DNA from 2 places in the Anaerobacillus sp. 1_MG-2023 genome. Region 2 is predicted to be linked to the other one. Evidence: a T-box and tRNA genes for the amino acid it is inferred to sense, from the RefSeq annotation. Region 2 holds a T-box; the other holds one or more tRNA genes.
The links. A T-box is a leader RNA that pairs with one kind of tRNA and senses whether it is charged. The one in region 2 lies ahead of leuS (leucine--tRNA ligase), so its partner is inferred to be a tRNA-Leu.
Positions count from the first base shown of each region.

Region 1: it encodes a tRNA-Leu, which carries the amino acid that the T-box ahead of leuS (leucine--tRNA ligase) is inferred to sense. The anticodon was not compared.

Region 1 covers NZ_JAUORD010000002.1:423,278-426,689, forward strand. Annotated here, with positions in the region: gene Q4550_RS06015 (spore coat protein) at 1-145, opposite strand, end outside; gene Q4550_RS06020 (hypothetical protein) at 157-342, opposite strand; gene kynU (kynureninase) at 401-1,678, opposite strand; tRNA gene Q4550_RS06030 (tRNA-Leu) at 1,841-1,925, shown strand; tRNA gene Q4550_RS06035 (tRNA-Arg) at 1,934-2,010, shown strand; tRNA gene Q4550_RS06040 (tRNA-Met) at 2,025-2,101, shown strand; tRNA gene Q4550_RS06045 (tRNA-Tyr) at 2,119-2,203, shown strand; tRNA gene Q4550_RS06050 (tRNA-Gln) at 2,208-2,282, shown strand; tRNA gene Q4550_RS06055 (tRNA-Gly) at 2,287-2,360, shown strand; tRNA gene Q4550_RS06060 (tRNA-Arg) at 2,452-2,525, shown strand; gene Q4550_RS06065 (PAS domain-containing protein) at 2,660-3,340, shown strand; gene Q4550_RS06070 (ATP-binding protein) at 3,270-3,412, shown strand, end outside.
Region 2 covers NZ_JAUORD010000004.1:314,375-317,786, reverse strand. Annotated here, with positions in the region: gene Q4550_RS10110 (hydrolase) at 1-140, shown strand, start outside; gene mnmM (tRNA 5-(aminomethyl)-2-thiouridylate-methyltransferase MnmM) at 171-743, opposite strand; gene Q4550_RS10100 (hypothetical protein) at 966-1,178, shown strand; T-box leader at 1,382-1,612, shown strand; gene leuS (leucine--tRNA ligase) at 1,676-3,412, shown strand, end outside.

The DNA.
Region 1 (3,412 bases), on a different contig from region 2:
ATTGTCGCTGCTCATCGGTATTTCTAATTTGTTGAAGAGCCTGACGAAGTTGTGGATTGTCAGCTTGAGAAATGACGCTCCCGTAATTACTTAAGCTGCTGTTCAATACGGATAAATAATCATTTACCATATCTTTCTCATTCATAAAATCCCTCCTTAACTTAAGAAGCCGATTAATTGTTGTTGTGTGTTGCGTGCTTCTTGTGCATCCTTTTGAAGCATTTGCTTAAGCTGCGGACAAGTACAAGATTGGGCATAGGAATCAAGTTTGTTTGCGAGTGTTTCATGCCCGCCGATCATGTGACGCAGATTTTGAAGTTCAAGTTCGTTCAGCTGAGTCATCCTGTTTCCCTCCTTCATTTCACATAGTATGAATGGAGAAAAACCAAATTATACTCACTTAAGCGATAACGTTTCGCTCGTTAGAAAACTGCTGATACGTTTTTTCAATCATAATACTCTTTAGAATTTGGACAACATGATAGACATCTTCAAATGATGTATAGAGAGCAATTGGTGCTAGGCGAATGACGTTTGGTGAGCGGAAATCTGGAATGACGCCTTTTTGTTTTAGCGCTTTGCAAATTCGAGCAGCTTCATCGTGCTCGAGGCAAATATGCCCACCCCGTCGATCATCTTCTGATGGATTAGTGATCGTAAAACCATCTTCAGCAAGATTTTCTTTAATAAGACACATTAAATAGTTGGTAAGAGACAATGATTTTTCTCGAATCGCATCTATGCCAGCTTCGTTCATCAATTCCAGAGCTCCTATTAAAGGAGCCATACTAAAAATGTGGGGAGTGCCTATTTGAAATGCGCCGGCGGTTTCAGCATGAGTAAGCGTATGACTCATATCGAATTGCATTTCTTTCTTGGAACTGAACCATCCAGCAAGGCCGGGTCGTCTGCCAAGGTGATTTTCGTGCACAAAAAGTCCACCTACACCACCAGGGCCGCTATTTAAGTACTTGTATGTACACCAAACCGCGAAGTCAACGTTCCAGTCGTGAAGTTTATGAGGAATGGCTCCGATTGAATGAGCCAGGTCAAAGCCAATGATTACCCCTTTAGAATGGGCTGCTTGTGTGATTTTTTCTATATTTAGTAATTGTCCACTCCGATAAAGTACGGAAGGGAGGAGAATAAGGGCTACAGTATCATCGATGGCCTCAATGATATCCTCTTCTAGGATTGTTCTTCCGTCACGGCTCTGAACTTGTATTAAATTAGTTTCTGGGGATAATCCATGGAGTTCAAGCTGACTTTGAATAGCGTAAATGTCAGATGGAAATGTTAAAGAATCGGCTAGTATTTTTGTTTTGTTTCCTGAAGGTTTAAAAAAAGTAGCGAGCATTTGATGAAGGTTAGTTGTAATTGAACCGGTAGTAATTGTTTCAGAAGCATGTGAACCGATTAGCGTTGATGACATCTCGCCGATGTTTTCTGCCATATAAAACCAGGGCTGCTTACCATCAGACCAGCCATCAATTCCGTGTTGCTTCCAGTCATCAAGAGATCGAAGAAGGGAGGCTTCTGCATTCTTTGATAGTAGACCAAGTGAATTACCATCGAAATATAGCGTATTTGGATTTAAGTAAAACTTATCACGAAAATGGGCTAAAGGGTCTTTCTTGTCGAATTCTTTTGCGCATGTAATGGACTGTGATAAACTCATATGTAACAGCTCCTTTTCTACAACTTATCGTATGAGAGGGAGAAGAGCATGTCAACGCTTTCACTCTCTTCAAAAGAAACTTTCTACATTTTTTTAGAATAATGATTGACATTTCAAATGGTTCAATGGTATATTATTAAACGTCGCTGATACACAACATATGCGGGTGTGGCGGAATTGGCAGACGCGCTAGACTTAGGATCTAGTGTCTTACGACGTGGGGGTTCAAGTCCCTTCACCCGCACCATATATTTTGCGCCCGTAGCTCAATTGGATAGAGCGTCTGACTACGGATCAGAAGGTTAGGGATTCGACTTCTCTCGGGCGCACCATACATAATTTAAGTGGCGGTGTAGCTCAGCTGGCTAGAGCGTACGGTTCATACCCGTGAGGTCGGGGGTTCGATCCCCTCCGCCGCTACCATATTACAATTTCATCATGGAGGGGTAGCGAAGTGGCTAAACGCGGCGGACTGTAAATCCGCTCCCTCAGGGTTCGGCGGTTCGAATCCGTCCCCCTCCACCATGATTGGGCTATAGCCAAGCGGTAAGGCAACGGATTTTGATTCCGTCATGCGTTGGTTCGAATCCAGCTAGCCCAGCCATTTTGCGGGTGTAGTTTAGTGGTAAAACCTCAGCCTTCCAAGCTGATGTCGTGGGTTCGATCCCCATCACCCGCTCCATTACATATTGTAGAAGAGTTTTAAAAGCTACTTCACAACCTGATTTTAATCATGGTATACTTTTGTTGAGATGAAATACCATTCATATCGTGCGCCTTTAGCTCAGTAGGATAGAGCAACAGCCTTCTAAGCTGTGGGTCAGAGGTTCGAATCCTCTAAGGCGCATACTTATAACTCCTTGAATAAGATGACTTATTCAAGGAGTTTTTTTATCCTATTAATGGCACATGTGTGTTTGCACATACGCTCCATTTCCAATAAACTAGTAATTAATATATCACTTAGGAAATGGTGACGAAATGAAGCGATATAAAGGAAGAATTATATCTGTTGTAACGTTTTTTATAGCGATTTTATTATGGGATTATTGGCTTTATTCTGTTAATGAAATTAAAATCAATTGGTTAATGGACATATTCTTTACGATCTCAGTTATGGTAATTGTTTGGTGGTACTCGTCATATTATGATCGCTCTGTCATACTTCTGTCCAAATTAAAAGATAGTGAGGAAAAATATCGTAAACTATCAGAAAACTATAATAGTGTCATAAACAGCTTAAACGAAGTTGTTTTTCAAACTGGAATAGATGGTAGTTGGATCTGGTTGAATCAAGCGTGGGGAGAGTTAACTGGTTACGACGTTCAGGAATCATTAGGCACATACAGCTTATCTTATATACATCCAGATGATCGGCTGAATTTACATAAAGAATTATCTCGATTCCAGGATGGCGCCAGTAATTCTAAAGTATTTGAATTCAGGGTTCAGAAAAAAGGCGGGGGATTCGTCTGGTGTGAGGTCTTTATTAAATACGAATATAGCTCTAAAGGAAGATTTGAAGGAATGACCGGAACGATTAAGGATAAAACCTTTAGAAAGCAATCAGAAGAGCGATTGCTTAAAACAAATGAAGCCCTTGCGGTTAAATCTGAAAAATTTAGCATCAGCTGCACAGCTGGCCGCTGGCATTGCTCATGAAGTTCGGAATCCTCTAACATCAGTAAAAGGATTTCTTCAACTGCTTGAGAAGAAGGAATCCACTATGCCGTA
Region 2 (3,412 bases):
CACATGTTCCAGCTATGAGTTATCATGAAGATAAGAACAATGATGATTATGATAATCATATGAAAGAGATTTATGGTCTTTTACACAAATTAGGGAATAAGAAAACAAGAGAACATATCGAAACGATGGGAATTCTATAGAGAATAGAGGCTGTGCAGATGCACAGCCTCTTATTTTTTGCTGATGGCAAGAATATAGGGTGGTTCATTGATTTGGTTAATAAATTGGTATTTTAGAACTTGATACTGTGACTGATCGAGATCTGAAGCGAAATCTGTCACCTTCTCACTTTCAATTTTACCTTCTGGGTGTCCTGGGTAGACGACTAGAATAAGGAGCCCTTCTGAACGAAGCAAATGTAGGATGTCTGTTACTGCTTGGATCGTTTCTTCAGGTTTCGTCACAATAGTTTTATCTCCACCTGGGAGGTAGCCAAGGTTAAAGATTGCGGCAGAAACGTTTCCTACATCTTTCGTCTCAATTTTGCTATTGATTGAAGCGTGACTCTCGTGGAATAATGCCACCTGGGCAGATTGCTTAGCTGCTGCCAGCCTTTTTTCTGTAGCTTCAATCGCCTCAGGTTGGATATCAAAACCATACACTTTTCCTGAATTCCCTACTGATTCAGCTAGGAAGAGAGTGTCATGTCCGTTTCCGCAAGTGCCATCAATAGCAATGCCTCCTTCTGTTAATACTGAATTCAGTAGCGTTCTTGTAAAAGGTAATATACGTTGAAGAGTCATGATCTGTAATCCTTTCTATCAATTAAAATTTTCTTAAATGAGTCTTCTTACCTCATCCTATCAATTTATTAGGACGTCGAGGTTTAGAATGGCTTTTTTTGTTTGTTTCTAACTAAGTATGACTTTACCATGATCGACCTTTCACTCCAACTAACATCTTTATGTGTTTGGGAATATCTGGCTCGTGGTACAGAGTACTATACAAAAAAATGAGGTGATCATATGGCAGAGCATGAAAAATCACATAAACAAGGCGAAACTAATAATCCCGAGCAATTACCAGATAAGGAAAAGAATCAGCTCGACGAGGATACTTCAGAAATGAATGTCGATGCGATTCCATTAGAAGATTTAAAAGAAGAACAAAAAGAAGAAAAAGATAAGCCGCATTCCAAAGATGATTCGGCTAGTCAAAAAAAGTATCGTAAAGGATAACGTACCCAATCAGGGTGCGTTTCTTTTTATTGAGACAGCACCTTACTGTATTAATTGAGATTGTTCTTTTGGCACACATACTAATTCATCGAATATACGGACAGCTGATGTATAGATTACGAAAAAAACGTCTATTCTGATAATGTTCTTGACATTTCTCACAAGTATTCATACAATACAAATTATATACGTAACTAGTGAATCCAAAGATAATGATAAGGAATAGTAACAAAAATTCTATTGCTAGAGAGTTAACGGCTGGTGGAAGTTAACATAGGAGATTTGTGAACTCACCTTTGAATCGGAAGCCTGAATAGAGTAAGGTTGCCCGTATGCCTGCGTTAAAGGCCTTAAGTGAGTGCTGTTTCTAGCACTAAGCCGGGTGGTACCGCGGGTGATTGTGAATATTAGATTCTCAACCTCTCGTCCCTGTTGATGAACAACGGGGACGGGAGGTTTTTTTATTTTTTTGCAAGGACTGGAAGGAGAGAGTGACAATGGCATTTGATCACAAAACAATTGAGAAGAAGTGGCAACACTTCTGGGAAACAAACAAGACTTTTAAGACAGAAAACGATGCTAATGGTGAAAAAATTTATATTCTTGATATGTTCCCATACCCATCAGGGGCTGGGCTACATGTTGGGCACCCTGAAGGGTATACAGCTACGGATATCCTTTCACGTATGAAACGAATGCAGGGATATAATGTTCTTCACCCAATCGGCTGGGACGCATTTGGACTTCCGGCAGAGCAGTATGCTCTTGATACAGGAAATAATCCACGTGATTTTACTCAAAAGAATATTGACACATTCCGTCGTCAAATTAAAGAGTTAGGTTTTTCTTATGATTGGGATAGAGAAGTTAATACAACAGATCCACAATACTATAAATGGACACAGTGGATTTTCACAAAGCTTTACGAAAAAGGACTTGCTTACGTAGATGAAGTGGCTGTTAACTGGTGTCCAGCACTTGGAACGGTTCTTGCGAATGAAGAAGTGATCGACGGTAAAAGTGAACGTGGCGGCCACCCGGTTGTTCGTAAACCAATGAAGCAATGGGTTCTTAAAATTACAGAGTATGCGGATCGTTTACTTGAAGACCTTGAAGAGCTTGACTGGTCTGACAGCATTAAAGAAATGCAGCGTAACTGGATTGGGAAATCTGAAGGTGCCGAAGTAACATTCACGATTGACGGTCATGATGAATCGATCGATGTGTTTACGACGCGTCCTGATACACTTTTTGGAGCAACGTATATGGTCCTTGCACCTGAGCATCCTTTCGTTGACAAAATTTCTACTAGTGAACAAATCTCAAAAGTTGAAAGCTACCGATCAAAAGTACAAACTAAGAGTGACCTTGAGCGTACAGAGTTATCAAAAGAGAAGACTGGCGAGTTTACTGGCGCATATGCCATTAATCCAATCAATAATGAGAAGCTTCCAATTTGGGTAGCAGATTACGTTCTTATGAGCTATGGAACAGGAGCTATTATGGCAGTTCCAGCTCACGATGAGCGCGATTATGAGTTCGCTACTACATTTAATCTTCCTATTAAAGAAGTCGTTGCTGGAGGAGATGTATCCAAGGAAGCTTATACAGAAGACGGAAAGCATGTGAACTCTGACTTCTTAAACGACCTTGAGAAAGTAGAAGCAATTACGAAAAGCATAGAATGGCTAGAGGAAAAAGGAAAAGGAACGAAAAAAACGACGTATCGTCTTCGCGACTGGCTATTTAGTCGACAGCGTTATTGGGGCGAGCCAATTCCAATTATTCATTGGGAGGATGGCACAATGTCTGCTGTCCCGAAAGAAGAGCTTCCTGTCGTTCTTCCTGAAACAACGGAAATTAAACCGTCAGGAACTGGCGAATCTCCTTTAGCTAATATTGAGGATTGGTTGAACGTAGTTGATCCTAAAACGGGAATGAAGGGCCGACGTGAAACAAACACAATGCCGCAATGGGCTGGAAGCTGTTGGTATTACCTTCGCTACATTGATCCGGATAACGATGAAATGCTAGCTGACCCGAAAAAACTCGATGAGTGGTTGCCTGTTGATATGTATATCGGCGGTGCGGAACATGCGGTTCTTCACTTGTTATATGCTCGTTTCTGGCATAAAGTTCTTTATGATATCGGTGTTGTGCCAACAAAAGAACCATTCCAACGTCTCCGAAATCAAGGAATGATCCTTGGTGAGAACAACGAGAAAATGAGTAAA